One region of the Janthinobacterium sp. 64 genome, then DNA from elsewhere that is predicted to be linked to it. Evidence: predicted binding sites of a transcription regulator. Region 1 holds the regulator's gene; each other region holds the start of a gene.

The links. Region 1 encodes HrcA, which represses chaperone genes, less so after heat shock. Its sites were predicted from a motif close to TTAGCACTCNNNNNNNNNGAGTGCTAA; they were not measured.
Region 2: a site for HrcA is predicted at 2,847-2,873, ahead of rpoH (RNA polymerase sigma factor RpoH). Genes of this name have one in related genera too.
Region 3: a site for HrcA is predicted at 3,734-3,760, ahead of groES (co-chaperone GroES). Genes of this name have one in related genera too.

What each region holds. Positions count from the first base shown of each region.
Region 1 covers NZ_PHUG01000001.1:3,255,742-3,260,916, forward strand. The annotation lists gene CLU91_RS14350 (barstar family protein) at 1-262, opposite strand, end outside; gene dapB (4-hydroxy-tetrahydrodipicolinate reductase) at 271-1,080, opposite strand; gene CLU91_RS14360 (outer membrane protein assembly factor BamE) at 1,100-1,717, opposite strand; gene fur (ferric iron uptake transcriptional regulator) at 1,913-2,344, shown strand; gene hrcA (heat-inducible transcriptional repressor HrcA) at 2,393-3,409, opposite strand; gene CLU91_RS14375 (HAD family hydrolase) at 3,524-4,249, opposite strand; gene CLU91_RS14380 (hypothetical protein) at 4,494-5,093, shown strand; gene CLU91_RS14385 (hypothetical protein) at 5,130-5,175, shown strand, end outside.
Region 2 covers NZ_PHUG01000001.1:4,679,024-4,684,198, reverse strand. The annotation lists gene ftsY (signal recognition particle-docking protein FtsY) at 1-972, shown strand, start outside; gene CLU91_RS20655 (cell division ATP-binding protein FtsE) at 981-1,724, shown strand; gene ftsX (permease-like cell division protein FtsX) at 1,721-2,641, shown strand; gene rpoH (RNA polymerase sigma factor RpoH) at 3,037-3,930, shown strand; gene CLU91_RS20640 (hypothetical protein) at 4,017-4,679, shown strand; gene CLU91_RS27950 (hypothetical protein) at 4,676-4,978, shown strand; gene CLU91_RS20635 (hypothetical protein) at 5,007-5,175, opposite strand, start outside.
Region 3 covers NZ_PHUG01000001.1:2,593,762-2,598,936, forward strand. The annotation lists gene CLU91_RS11400 (LysR family transcriptional regulator) at 1-295, shown strand, start outside; gene lgt (prolipoprotein diacylglyceryl transferase) at 375-1,199, shown strand; gene CLU91_RS11410 (EVE domain-containing protein) at 1,207-1,671, opposite strand; RNA gene ssrS (6S RNA) at 1,762-1,939, opposite strand; gene CLU91_RS11420 (cell division protein ZapA) at 1,995-2,306, opposite strand; gene CLU91_RS11425 (DUF904 domain-containing protein) at 2,306-2,596, opposite strand; gene CLU91_RS11430 (hypothetical protein) at 2,726-3,472, opposite strand; gene groES (co-chaperone GroES) at 4,000-4,290, shown strand; gene groL (chaperonin GroEL) at 4,341-5,175, shown strand, end outside.

The DNA.
Region 1 (5,175 bases):
CGATACAGAACGTGATTTCTTCCAGTAAATCAGGCACTTGCGCCTTCATCGCTTCCGCATCCTGCACAACGATCTCGAGCACTTCGTTTGGTTTCAAACGGAACTGCGTCATGTTTTCGTCGTCGCGCAGATAACTGAGGCAATCGACCCAGGCATCCATGCTGTTGCCGTAGAACTCAGGGAAACCGAAGGCTGGCACGCATTGCGCGTGGAAGCTCGCTGCGTCAGTGATGTCTTTTCCATTCAGGATGGCAGTGGCCATGATCTTCCTCAGTTCTTCAGCGACAGCACATCCTGCATGTCGAACAGGCCGGTCGGCTTGTCGGCCAGGAAACGCGCGGCGCGCAGGGCGCCGTGGGCGTAGGTGACGCGGCTGCTCGATTTGTGGCTGATCTCGATGCGCTCGCCGATGCCGGCAAACAGCACCGTATGGTCGCCCACGATATCGCCGCCGCGGATGGTGGCAAAGCCGATGGTCGACGGATCGCGTTCGCCCGTCACGCCTTCGCGGCCGTACACGGCGCATTCCTTCAAGTCGCGGCCCAGGGCGCCGGCCACCACTTCACCCATTTGCAGGGCCGTGCCCGACGGCGCATCGACCTTGTGGCGGTGATGGGCTTCGATGATCTCGATGTCGTAGCCTTCGGACAGGCTTTTCGCGGCCAGTTCCAGCAGTTTCATGGTGACGTTCACGCCCACGCTCATGTTCGGCGCGAACATGATGGCCGTCTTTTCGGCGGCGGCGGCAATGGCGGCCTTGCCAGCGTCATCGAAACCGGTGGTGCCGATGATCATCTTGATGCCGTGCTCGGCGCAATACGCCAGGTGCTGCAAAGTGCCTTCGGGACGCGTGAAGTCGATCAGGTAATCGGCGCCGGCCAGGCCGGTAGCGAGGCTTGACTCGATCAGCACGCCGGCAGGTTTACCGAGAAAGGCGGCCGCATCCTGGCCGACGGATGGCGAACCAGCGCGGTCCAGCGCGCCAGCGAGAACAGCGTCAGGCGCGTTGCTGACGGCTTCGATCAGGATATGGCCCATGCGGCCACTGGCGCCAGCGATGGCGATTTTCAGTTCAGTCATTTTATTCTCTTACAGCAACTTATTTGGTGGGTTCGGCGGCAGGCGCCGTTGCAGGTGCAGGTGCAACGTCAGGCTTGCTCACAGGAATGGCTGGCGCGGCATCGGCTGGCACGGGCACGGCGCTCGGTGCCACGGGCGACGGCACGGCAGCGGCAGGCACGTCGGCCTTGGCGACCTTGGAGAACCGCGACGGACCGGCGATACGGTCGATGTATTCTTTCTCGGTCGGCAAGTTGCCGCCTTCGAAACGTTCAACTTTGCCATCCTTGCCGAAGTACACGACTACGCGGCTGCTGGTGGTTTCGCCACTGCCCCGTGCCAGGCGGAAGGGATAATCCCAGCGGTCGGCATGGAAGATATCGGTCAGCAGCGAGGTGCCGAGGACGAAACGCACCTGGTCGCGCGTCATGCCCACTTTCAACTGGGCCAGCATTTCTTCGGAGACAAAGTTGCCTTGTTGAATGTCAGGACGATACGGCGAGAAAAACCACATGAATTTTTGCAACGGCGTAATGGTCGTCGTTTGTGCGCCCTGCTCAGGGACCACTTCCTTGCCTTCTTTTTGAGCAGCTGCCGGCTTTTCGCCAAGGATGCCACGGCTGGCGCAGCCGGACATGGCCAGCGCGACACAGACCATGCCTGCCACGACTGGTGCTCGAAATGAAATACGGTGCCAGAGAGATGGCAATACAGCCGGTGTTACGCGCATAAATGACCTCAATTGGATGAACAAAACGCCAGGAGTGACCGGCCTGCCAAAAAATGCATATTTTGGCACTCCCCGACAAAACGCTATATGATAAAGCACCTGACCCACATACGAGCAACAAACATGAGTAACAATCCTAGTGATCTCAAGGCAAGCGGCCTGAAAGCCACCTTGCCACGCCTGAAGATACTCGATATCTTCCAGAGTAGCCCGGTACGCCACCTGACAGCGGAAGACGTGTATAAAATTCTGCTCGCCGACAATATGGATGTCGGTTTGGCAACTGTCTACCGTGTCCTGACGCAGTTTGAACAAGCAGGCTTGCTGAACCGCAACCATTTTGAAACCGGCAAGGCAATTTTCGAACTCAACGAAGGTTCGCACCACGACCACCTGGTGTGCCTCGACTGTGGCCGGGTCGAAGAATTCTTCGACGAAGAAATCGAAATCCGCCAGCAAAAAGTGGCCGAAGAGCGCGGCTTCAAGATCGCCGAACACGCGCTGGCCATCTACGGCAACTGCATCAAGACGGCTTGCCCGCATAAAACCGCCTGACCCACGCTTGCCGCTCCCACGGGGCGGCTGGTGCGTCAGGCAGTAAGATCAATGATGGCTGAGTGCGCTTGACAGCAACTTGGCCGTGATATCGACGATCGGGATGACGCGCTCGTAAGCCATGCGCGTCGGTCCGATCACTCCCAGCGTTCCCACAATCTTGCCGTTGACCTCATACGGCGCCGTCACCACGCTCATCTCATCCATCGGCACCAGGTTCGATTCGCCGCCGATGAAAATCTGCACGCCCGTCGCCTTGCTCGACACGTCGAGCAGCTGCATCAAGCCCGTTTTTTGCTCGAACATGTCGAACATCTGGCGCAGCGAATGCATGTTCGAGGACAGATCGCTCACGCTGAGCAAGTTGCGCTCGCCGGAAATCACCATGTCGTCGCTATGGTCGGCCATCGCTTCGCTGCCCGCTTCCACGGCAGCCTGCATCAGGCTGCCCATGTCGTCGCGCAACTGGCGCAGTTCGCCCTGCAGGCGCACGCGCACGGCGTCGAACGACAGGCCGCCATAATTCTGGTTGATGTAGTTGGCCGATTGCACCAGTTGCGCCGGCGTATAGTCGGCCTCCGTCAGCAATAAACGGTTCTGCACGTCGCCGCCGGGGGCAACGATGACGAGCAGGATGCGCTTTTCGGACAGGCGCAGGAATTCGATTTGCTGGAACACGGATTCGCGGCGCGGGCTGAGCACGACGCCGGCAAACTGCGATAGCGACGAGAGCATCTGCGCCGCATTGGCGATGGTTTTTTGCGGCTGCGGCGTCTGCAGGCGCATGCGCGACTCCACCAGGTGCTCGTCCAGATGCCGGACCGTCAGCAAGGTGTCGACAAAAATGCGGTAGCCGCGCGGCGTGGGGATGCGTCCGGCCGAGGTGTGCGGACTGGACACATAACCGAGTTCTTCCAGATCGGCCATGATGTTGCGGATCGTGGCCGGCGACAGGTCGAGGCCGGAAATTTTCGACAGGGCGCGCGAACCGACCGGCAGGCCGTCGGCGATATATCGCTCGACCAGGGCTTTCAGCAGTGTTTGGGCACGTGTATCGAGTTGCATGGTGTCTTATTAAAGCAAGTGTTTTTAGCAAGTATTTTTTAGGCAAGCGGCAATGAAAGCGGCCGAACGTGCAGCAACAGCGCCTATTATGCACGTTCGCCCGTCCGGCGGCGATCAATCTTCCAGTTGCTCCTGCAACCACAACAGCAATTCATCAAAGTTGGCGCAGATGGCGTCGGGCTGCACGCCGGCGGCCAGGTGGGCATCGCTGCCCTTGCGGTTCATCCACACGGCACGCATGCCCGCTCCCTGCGCTCCCGTCACATCGAAATACAGATCATCGCCGACATACACGGCTTCATGCGGCGCCACGTCCAGCGCGGCGCAAGCGGCCAGGAAGATGCTGGCGTCGGGTTTGGCCACGCCGAAATCGCTGGCGGCGATCGATACCTTGAAATGCTGCGCCAGGCCGATAATGTCAAGGTCTGCATTGCCATTCGAGATGGAGCCGAGCAGCATGCGCTGGCGCATCCAGGCCAGGCCAGGCAAGACGTCGTCATATGGCTGGACGCGGTTGCGCGCGGCCAGGAAGTGCACGATGGCCTGCTCGACCAGGGCGGGATCCTCGCCGGCAGCCTCGAAGGCCGACAGCAGGCCGGCGCGGCGCAACTCGATCAAATTGCCATGGAAATGCGGTTGCGCATTGAGCATGGCCAGGCGGTGCTGGCGCAGCACCTCGATGGAAAACTGCTGCGCCACCCTGGGCGCATGCGTGGCCAGCCAGTCGTGCAGCAGGGTTTCGGCGGCGGCAATCACGGGCGCGATGGGCCACAAGGTATCGTCGAGATCGAACAGGATGGCCTTGGGCGGCACGGCGGGTTTGACAGGGGCAAGGGACATGGGATTCACAGTGGGTGCCGCGCCACGATGCGCAGGCTGCATGTATTGTCGCACTGATCGCCGCTGCCGGCATGGCTGCGCCTGCGTGAAATGGGGCCGGGCCAGCGCTTCCCGGCGAAAAATTGTTACAGGGTGATACAAGGCAAGATCATTCGGCTTGCCAGATAGACTAAAATAGGCGCCATTCCAATGCGGCGCCAGCGTCCGCGTTGCGCTACCCAACCTGATTCGTTTTGGAGAATGTATGAAAAATTTGTACCTGCGCTCGATGCTGGCGGCGGCTTGCGCCGTCACACTGGCAGCTTGCGGCGGCAGCGGCGGCAACCTGTACCTGAGTGGCCAAGTGGCCAATCTGGCAAAAGATGGCCTGATTCTGCTGAATAATGGCGAAAGCTTGCCTGTTCCTGCGGGCCAGGCCTCCTTTGTTTTCACCAAGCTGATCAAGACCGATGACCGCTACGACATCACCATCGCGCAGCAGCCAAAAGGCGCCGTTTGCATCATTACCAACGGCAGCGGCAAGGCAACGAGCTATTCCGCGAGCACGGCCGTGGTGAGCTGCCAGACCAATACCTACGCGCTGAGCGGCAAGATTACGGGCCTGACCGCTGGCGGCTTGCGCCTGGTGATGGCCCCCAACGGCATCAGCCCACTGGCTGGTGCCGACTTCTACAAATTCGATTCGGTAGCTGACGGTGCCACATACGGCATTTCCATACTGACTCAGCCAACGGGCCTGACGTGCCGCTTCCAGGGTTCAAAGAGTGCCGACGCCAGCGATACGGTCGGCACGATGGGTTCTGCCGCCACGACCGCGGCCACACTTGACTGCACGCCGCAGTAATCCTTGCGATCCGTCACCTATTTTTTGGAGAAATACATGAAGTTATCCTGCTTGCGCCCACTCGCCGCGCTGCTGCTGACCC
Region 2 (5,175 bases), 1.4 Mb from region 1:
CCGCAGCCTGCCGCTATGCCCCTGAGCGGCGCGCCGGCCGAGCTCGTGCCCGTGATCGTGGCCGCCGAACCCGAGAAAAAATCGTGGATGACGCGCCTGAAGGCCGGCCTGTCGAAAACCTCGAATACTTTATCCGTGCTGTTCGTCGGCGCGAAGATCGACGAGGCCCTGTACGAAGAGCTGGAGGCGGCGCTGCTGATGTCCGACGCGGGCATCGACGCCACCGAATTCCTGCTCACGGAATTGAAGAAGAAGGTCAAGGAAGACAAGCTGCTCGACGCCGCCGCCGTCAAGGCCGCGCTCAAGGTGCTGCTGATCGAGCTGCTCTCGCCACTGGAAAAACGCTTCGAGCTGGGCCGCCACAAGCCGCTGGTGATGATGATTTCCGGCGTGAATGGCGCCGGCAAGACTACCACCATCGGCAAGCTGGCCAAGCACATGCAGTCGAACAATCAGTCGGTCTTGCTGGCTGCGGGCGACACCTTCCGCGCCGCCGCGCGCGAGCAATTGATGGTCTGGGGCGAGCGCAACAACGTCACCGTGATTTCACAAGAATCGGGCGACCCGGCCGCCGTGGCCTACGACTCCGTGCAATCGGCAAAAGCGCGCGGCATCGACGTGGTGATGGTCGACACGGCGGGCCGCTTGCCGACGCAGCTGCACCTGATGGAAGAATTAAAGAAAATCAAGCGCGTGATCGGCAAGGGCATGGAGGGCGCACCGCATGAAACCCTGCTCGTCATCGACGGCAACACGGGCCAGAACGCCCTCACGCAAGTAAAAGCGTTTGACGATGCGCTGCAGTTGAGCGGCCTGGTGATCACCAAGCTCGATGGTACCGCCAAGGGCGGCGTGCTGGCGGCGATTGCCCGCGTACGCCCCGTACCCGTGTATTTCATCGGCATCGGTGAGAAAATTGAAGACTTGCAGCCTTTCGTGGCTGCCGAATTTGTCGAAGCGCTGCTCGGATAAGCCTATACATGATTGAATTTCAGCACGTCTCCAAGCAATACTCCCCCGATGCCGTGGCGCTCAGCGACATTTCGCTCAGTATTGCCAAGGGCGAGCTGGTCTTTCTGGCCGGCCCGTCCGGCGCCGGCAAGTCCACCCTGCTGAAAATGATCGCCGCCATGGAGCGCCCCAGCTCGGGCAAGCTGATCGTCAACGGCCAGGACATGGCAAAAATCAAGCCGGCCGGCGTGCCATTTCTGCGCCGCAACATGGGTCTGATCTTCCAGCAGCAAAAGTTATTGAACGACCGCTCGATCCTGGCCAACGTCATGCTGCCGCTGCTCGTCGTCGGCGCGCATAAAGTTGCCGCCGAGCAGCGCGCACGCGCCGCGCTCGACAAAGTGGGATTGCTGGACCGCGCCCTGGCGCGACCGCTGTCGCTGTCGGGCGGCGAACAGCAGCGCGTATCGATCGCGCGCGCCATCGTCAACCGGCCGCAGATCATCCTGGCCGACGAACCGACGGCCAACCTGGACCGCGCCAGCGCCAACAAGGTGCTCGACGCCCTGAAAGCGTTTCACTCGGTGGGCGTGACTTGCCTCATTTCCAGCCATGACGAACAGATGCTCGACGCCGCCGCCCGCGTGATCCACCTGAAAAACGGCCAGTTGGTCGCCATCGACAAAGCCACGCAGGCGCCCGTCTTCGCGCCGCCCGATCCCGATTTTGCGCCATCGCCCGATCAGGACGACGCGCAGGGAGAACAGCCATGAGAGGCTGGTTCCGTCAACACCGCTTCGCGCTCGGTTCGGCGCTGATCCATTTGCGCAAGTCGCCAGGCGGCTTCCTGTTGAACGTGCTCGTCGTCGCCATCGCCCTGTCGCTGCCGTTCGCCGGCTTGACCATGCTCGACAATGTGCGGCCCATGTCGGAACAGATGTCGGTCGACCCGGAAATCAGCGTTTTCCTGAAGATCGACACGCCGCGCGAGCAAGCCGTGGCCCTGGCCAGTTCCATGCGCAAGATCGTCGGCGCACAAAAGGCGAAGATCGTCTTCATTGCGCGTGAACAGGCGCTCGACACCCTGAAAAACAAGAACGGCCTGGCCGACGTGCTCAGCACACTGGGCGACAATCCCTTGCCCGACAGTTATGTGCTGAAACTCGACGCCTTCAGCAGCGCCAGCGAAGCGCAGGACGTCGATGCGGTGGCGGAACAGCTGCGCCACTTGCCAGGCGTGGAATCGGCGCAAGTCGATTCGGCCTGGGTCAAGCGCCTGGCGGCCCTGCTGGGCGTGCTGCGCCTGGTGCTGCTGCTGCTGGCCATTACTTTGGGCGTGGCCGTCATCGCCGTGGTCTTCAACACCATTCGCCTGCAGGTAATGCAGCAGCGCGATGAAATCAGCATCTCCAAACTGATCGGCGCCACGGACACCTTCATCCACCGCCCCTTCTATTACACGGGCGCCCTGCTGGGCCTGTGCGCCGGTGCGCTGGCCCTGGGCGCCGTGGCGCTGGCCTTGCAGCCGCTCAATACCGCGATTGCCGAATTTGCCCGCCTGTATGCGTCCGAATTCCAGCTCGTGCCGCTGGCGCCGCTGCCGATGGCCGGCTTGCTGGCCGTCAGCGCCGGCCTGGGCCTGATCGGCGCCTTCCTCTGCGTGCAGCGCCACCTGGCGCGCCTGAACTGAGCTTGCCTCCCATGGCGGCGCCTGCGGTGCCGCCATGCGCCTCACCTTCCCCATCTGCTGTTATCTTGATATTTAGCAAGTATTCTTAAGGTTCGCTTCAGCCAGAGGCCGTAGACTAATACGTGTTCAAATCACTGTTCAGAGATATATATCAAGCATTAAATCGTCATAGTATTTAGGCTATCAGGACGATTAAATGTGCTGATTGGCACTCTCAAGCAGAGAGTGCTAATATAGGGACATACCAACAGCAGAACCGCCATGGACGCCAGATGAAGATGGTGCCGCGATCTGCAAGTGCAAGACCGCATACGCAAAACGAACAGATAATCGGGCCATGTCGCGTGACATGGCCAACTGGAACAAAGCAAGACTACGAGGGAGAAAACATGACTATGATGTCCGCAACATCCGCATTGGTTCCGACCAAAAGTAATGCGCTGGGCCTCGGGTTCACTGGCAATCTGGGCAATATTGACGCCTATATCTCGGCCGTGAACCGCCTGCCCATGTTGACCCACGATGAAGAAATTTCGCTGGCAACACGCTTGCGCGAAAAAAATGACCTGGCCGCCGCGCAAGAACTGGTGCTGTCGCACCTGCGCCTGGTGGTCTCGATTGCCCGCGGCTACCTGGGCTATGGCTTGCCGCACGCCGACCTGATTCAGGAAGGCAATATCGGCTTGATGAAAGCCGTGAAACGTTTCGATCCGGACCAGGGCGTGCGCCTGGTGTCGTACGCCATGCACTGGGTGAAAGCCGAGATGCACGAGTACATCCTGAAAAACTGGCGCCTGGTCAAGGTCGCGACGACGAAGGCGCAGCGCAAGCTGTTCTTCAACCTGCGCAGCCACAAGACGGGCCTCGATGCGATGACGCCGAAGCAGATCGATGCGCTGGCCAAGCTGCTTGACGTGAAGCGCGAAGAAGTGATCGAAATGGAAACGCGCTTGAGCGGCCGCGACATCGCCCTGGAATCGCCGACCGACGATGAAGACGACAAGTTTTCGCCGATCGCCTACCTGTCGTCGGAGCAAAGCGAACCGACCAAGGTGCTGGAAGCGGAACAAGTGACGCGTTTGCAATCGGAAGGCCTGGAAACGGCCTTGAGCAAGCTCGACGCCCGTTCGCGCCGCATCATCGAAGCACGCTGGCTGGCCAACGACGACGGCTCCGGCGCCACCCTGCACGCGCTGGCAGAAGAGTTCGGCGTATCGGCCGAGCGCATCCGCCAGATCGAAGTGGCGGCGCTGAAAAAAATGAAGGGCGCCCTGGCGGCGTATGTCTGAGCGGCGTCCGCCGTCTCAATCTCAAAATGCCGCTGCATACAAGACGCGGCATTTTTTTATGAACGCTTTGCTCCAGGGGCGTGACGATGAGCAAGCGAGATGCACTTACCGCAGCATTATTTAATTGCCAAGTGAAAGTCCTGCACGAGAGCACGGCAACTCAATTCCTGTTAAATGGACATGTGCTCGATACTGCTGCGTTTGCCAAACTGACCGGAGCGCCCGACGGCAGCTACATGCTGCCCGTCATCACGCCAGGCGGCGATCTTGAAATCGAAGTTGCCCATGACGCTATTATTGAAACGATGCAACGGACGGTACAGCAAGGCGCAAACGGCTTTCAGCTTGTCAGTAATGATATTTTAGTCATCAAGAAAGAGTTCAGAGGCCTGGGCATCGCCATCCGAAGTTTTGCGATAGAAGCAAGGGAAGCGCAACGCCTGGGTATCGCTAAAATCAAGGCCCTGGCGGCGGGGAAAGTCGGCGACGAATTCAGTGGCTGGTATCTGTGGGTCAGGGCCGGCTTCCAGGCGGACCTGGACGCCGCCGAACGCGCGCTGCTTGCCAGGGAAGCCGCGCCTGCGCTGCGCACGGCCCAGACCTTGCACGACTTGATGCGCACGCAGGAAGGCGTCAACTGGTGGCGCAGCCATGGACGGGGACGCCAAGTCGAGTTTGACCTCGCGCCTGCAAGTGCCCATTGGGATATACTGAATCTGTATCTGGCTGAAAAAGGGGTGATCATATGACTACCACCAAGAAAATCATCAATCTCAATGAGATTCTTCGGCCAAAAACCGATGAAGAGATACAAGCGCGGCTCGCAGACATGCAAACCCGTCGGCCAGCAGGAGCACCGCGCATTGCCGCACTCAGGCGCAACTCACCAGAGCAGTTCAACGTTGCCCTGCCTGGGATGCCGAAGGATGCATTAAAAAAGCGTTTGCTTGATGCCATCAAAAAGTTACCGCCGCGCACGACGGTGACGCCCGGCGGTCTTGCAGCGCTACCTGCCAAGCCCCGTACGAAACGGGCAAAAACCGTTTGATGTACGGGGGTGACGGCCAAACCGTCGCTTAGGCAGCCAGGCCCTTGACGAGGACTTCGGCAACCAATTCATTCAGATCCGCGCCGCGCTCCTTGGCCAGGTTCTGCAATTGCAACACCAGATCGCTGTTCAGCTTGACGGCGAATGGCACCAGGCCCAGGGCCTGATCGCGCTTGCGCTGCTCGCGGCGGTCGACG
Region 3 (5,175 bases), 660 kb from region 1:
CGCCCTGCACGATGCCATCCTGGGCGTGTTCCGCGCGGCCGGCATTACGCCGCAGATCGGCCAGGAAGCGATCCAGATGCAAACCATCGTCAGCCTCGTCTCGGCTGGCATGGGCATCGCGCTTGTGCCACAATCGGTATCGAATCTGATGCGCCCGGGCGTAGAATACAGGCCGCTGCAGGACGCCACGCCGCTGGTGGAAACGGGCCTGGCCTGGCGCCGCGACAATCCGTCCGCCGTGCTGCAAGGCTTCCTGGCGCTGCTGCGCCAGCAGATCGGCGCGACTGCCGATTAAATTAAGTGGCCGCTAAGGCAAAAAACCGCCAGCGCCCCCATACTACGCAACCTTGGCTTTAAACAAAGAAAGAAACCCCATGCTGATCCACCCGATGCCCGACCCGATCGCCATACAAATCGGCCCGCTCGCCGTGCACTGGTACGGCCTGATGTACGTGCTGGCCTTTGCCCTGTTCATACTCCTGGGCAGAGTGCGCATCAAGCAGCCGCACATCGCCGTACTGGGCTGGAAGAAGGAAGACCTCGATGACATGCTGTTCTACGGCATGCTGGGCGTGGTGATCGGCGGGCGCCTGGGCGAAGTGCTGTTCTACCGCCCCGAGTACTTCCTGCACAATCCGCTGGAAATCTTCATGGTCTGGCATGGCGGCATGTCCTTCCATGGCGGTTTCCTCGGCGTCATCCTGGCCATGTACCTGTGGAGCCGCAAGGCGGGCCGCAACCTGTTCGACGTGCTCGACTTCATCGCCCCGCTGGTACCGCTCGGCTACGCGGCCGGCCGCCTGGGCAACTTCATCAATGCCGAACTGCCGGGCCGCATCGCGCCGGACACCCTGCCGTGGGCCATGCAGTGGCCGGGCATTCCGTATCCCGTGCACCCGTCGCCGCTCTACCAGATGCTGGTCGATGGCATTTTGGTGTTCATCATCCTGTGGCTGTTTGCGCGCAAGCAGCGTCCGCGCATGGCCGTGGGCGCCATGTTCACGCTGCTGTACGGCTGCGCGCGCTTCTTCACGGAATACTTCCGCACGCCGGACTGGGAAGTCGTGTGGCTGGGCGTGCCGATCACGTCGGGCCAGATGCTGTCGCTGCCGATGATCGTCGGCGCCATCGCGCTGCTGGTGTGGGCATATAAAAGCCAGGTGATGGGCACGCCGCCCACCAAGGCGCGCCCGGCCTGAGGGGCGATCAGCCTAGTAGTTTGCTTGTAATCACCTTCCATTGCGCCGGCGTCACCGGCGTGATGGACAAACGGCTGCCCTTCTTCAACAGCAGCATGTCTTCCAGTTCCGGCATCTGGCGCATTTCGGACAGGGGCAGCAGCGCCGTCTTCTTCACGCCACGCACATCGACGCTGATCCAGCGCGGCTGTTCAGGCGTCGCCTTCGGGTCGAAATACTTGCCACCTTCTTCAAACTGGCTGTGATCGGGATACGCGCCGCTGGCCACTTCGGCCACGCCCGCCACACCTGGCTGCGGGCAACTGGAGTGATAGAACAGCACGCCATCGCCCGGCCGCATGCCATCGCGCATGAAGTTGCGCGCCTGGTAGTTGCGCACGCCGAACCAGGGCATGGTGTGCTGCGGCGCGGCCATCAGGTCGTCGATGCTCACTTCATCGGGTTCGGATTTCATCAGCCAATATTGTTTCATCTAGACTCCGTGTGAAAGCGACAGACGTAAAAAAACGGTTGCGCATGATGCGGCAACCGTTTTCAGTGGTACTTACAAATGCAATGCAAATTAGGCCCCGCCTGTGCCGCTATGCCGGCATCCCGAACCAAACGGTTCAAGGTGGTCACGTTAGTTCAATTTCGGGTTCGTCGAACGAGCGACGCTCACTCCCATCAAACAAAATTCGCAACCGATGCGCATAAATGGTTCAAGGAATATATGGCAATCGCGAACACCGCAGGGTAGACCCAAGTTTACTCCTTTTGATCGCGCATCGCAAAGACAAATCGTCGCGTGCACGCTTAAAAAAGGTTTTCCTGGGGCGTCAATGCACTGTCCAGGACGGTATGCATGGCCGAGATTTTCTGCTTCACTTCCAATATCGTCAATTCCGACAGCGGACCTTGCGGCGACTTCACGGAGAGGAATTCCGCGGCCACGCCCAAGGCGGCCAGTACGGCGATGCGGTCGTTGCCCTTGACCTTGCCCGCGTCGCGGATGGCTTTCATTTTGCTATCGAGATAGATCGCCGCTTCGCGCAGCGCGCGCTCTTCGCCATCGCGGCACACCATGCTGTAGGACTGGCCCATGATATTGACATCGACACGCGGCATTACGCTTCCTTCTCGTTCTCGGCAATGTAGGCGCCCGCTTCCGAAGCGGCTTGCTCCAGGCCCGCTTGCACCAGTTCGGGAATTTTTTCCAGCAACGCTTCCACCCGCTCCTGCGCCTCGCGCATGCGTTGCACGTACAGGGCGTTCTCGGCGGACAAGGCGGCGTTATCCTTGCGCAGTTGCGCGTTTTCACGGCGCAGCGCATGGGTCATTTCGGCCAGCAGGCCTATTTTGTCGGATAATTCGTTGAATTCGGAAATCATCCCGCCACTATAGGGCGGACGCTCCATGGGCGTCAATCGAATCACGCCGCTGTCACACATATTTACATCAATGCAGGGCAGTTGGCGGACAATACACACTTTTTCCGGCGCTTTTCGCCAACTGCGCGCATCCGCCGGCGCCGCGATGGCAACGTTTTACTCGTCGACGTAATCGGCTTCGATATCGAGTCCGCCATAGCGGTTTTCGCAAGAGCGGCGCACCAGCGTCTGCTGTCCGCCCTTGCCGTCAAGCACCATCGTCAAATCGCGGCAAGTGCGGCTGTAGCTGCCAGGTTTGGCGTCCGTGCCCGAGGGCGTCAGGCGCACTGCCAGCGGTACCGCATTGCCCAGGCCCTTGTTGCTCCACTGGCGCGTCTTGCCCTCCTCTTCATCTTTCAAGGTGCGCACGGCGGCCTTCAGCAACGATGCTTGTTCTTTGGCATTCAGCTTGGCGATGGTGACGTCGGACAGGAAAGGCGGATACACGACGGGCACCGGGTCCTTGCCCTGCACGTCCCATTTTCCACTGTTCTGCGAACAGGTGCGCCGGCTCAGGTCTTGCGACTTGCCGCCCGCCGTGACGACGAATTTCAGGTCGCGGCACACATGCGCCTTCAGGCTGTGTTCCGTCATGCCGGAGTTGCTGAAGTTATACGTGACCTTGACCATCGCGCCGCGGTCGCCACCGTTGTCCCACACGTGCGCTTCCTGGTCGTCATCGTCCTTGTTGATGTCGTTGAACAAATCGCCCAGCAGCCTGTCTTTTTCCTGCGGGGTCAGGGTGGCCACGGTGATCTCGTCGGCGATGGTGGGCGCTTGCGCGGCGGCATTGCCCAGGCAGGCGAAACCGAGGACGGCGGCGCCCAGCAGGCGCAGGGAGGGACGGGAAAGAGTCGATGGCATGGTGAGTGAGCTTTCAGGTGCGAATGGCGATATTGATATGCAATTCTAATCATCTTATCAAAGTCCATAGTAAAACTCTGTTTCCTGTGCGTACAGGAACGCCGTCCGCCCGAAGGGCATGCTAGAGTCGCGCCTGTTGCTGACGCCCGGAAACGAGCCTTGCGTTTGCGCAAACCCTGTGTAAATGCAGGCTGCGCAGAACGTCTAAGCTTATCTTCCCGGAGAATAAGCCCTTGAATAAGCCCCCTACCGTCCCTATAATTAGCACTCGTTAGTAGAGAGTGCTAACAAACTCTTTCGTAGCAATCCTCAGGACATGATGGTGCATGCCGTACAACAGCAGGGAACGCTACGCGGCGGGCGACGCCGCGATGCACCACTGCTCAAGCCGGCACGCACCGATGCCATGGGGTTTGCTTGACCGTTGCGGGCTGCTTTCAACGGCGGTCACTGAAAGCACGCCTGGCGCTGTGCCAGGCATGTATTCATTTAGCAACACCTATCCATTGAACTTTAAGGAGTTTTGTATGAATCTGCGCCCATTGAACGATCGCGTCATCGTCAAACGCCTCGACCAGGAAACCAAAACTGCGTCCGGCCTCATCATTCCTGATGCAGCCGCTGAAAAACCGGATCAAGGCGAAGTCCTTGCCGTAGGCAATGGCAAGATTCTCGACGACGGCAAAGTCCGTCCTCTGGATGTCAAAGTGGGCGACCGCGTCCTGTTCGGCAAGTACGCCGGCCAAACCGTCAAAGTTGACGGCGATGAGCTGCTGGTCATGCGCGAAGAAGACATCATGGCGATCGTCGTCAAGTAATTGTTTCCACGTTGTAGACAGATACATCCCGAAACTCAGGAGAATTGAACATGGCAGCTAAAGAAGTAGTATTCGGCGACGCAGCGCGCGCCAAGATGGTCGAAGGCGTCAATATCCTCGCCAACGCAGTCAAAGTCACCTTGGGCCCGAAAGGCCGCAACGTGGTTCTGGAGCGCTCGTTCGGCGCCCCTACCGTCACCAAGGATGGTGTGTCGGTAGCGAAAGAAGTTGAACTCAAAGACAAGCTCATGAACATGGGCGCGCAAATGGTCAAGGAAGTTGCTTCCCGCACCAGCGACAACGCCGGCGACGGCACCACCACCGCCACCGTGCTGGCACAAGCCATCGTGCGCGAAGGCATGAAGTTCGTTGCCGCCGGCATGAACCCGATGGACCTGAAGCGCGGTATCGACAAGGCAGTTGCTGCGACCGTCGAAGAACTGGCGAAAATCGCCCGTCCTTGCACCACGACCAAAGAAATCGCCCAGGTTGGCGCGATCTCGGCGAACTCGGACTACTCGATCGGCGAGCGTATCGCTGAAGCGATGGAAAAAGTCGGCAAAGAAGGCGTCATCACCGTGGAAGACGGCAAGTCGCTGAACGACGAGCTGGACATCGTTGAAGGCATGCAGTTCGACCGCGGCTACCTGTCGCCATACTTCATCAACAACCCAGAGAAACAAGTTGCCGTACTGGACAGCCCATTCGTCCTGCTGTGCGACAAGAAAATCTCGAACATCCGTGACCTGCTGCCGGTACTGGAACAAGTCGCCAAAGCTGGCCGTCCACTGCTGATCATCGCAGAAGACATCGAAGGCGAAGCGCTGGCCACCCTGGTTGTGAACAACATCCGCGGCATCCTGAAAACTTGCGCAGTGAAAGCCC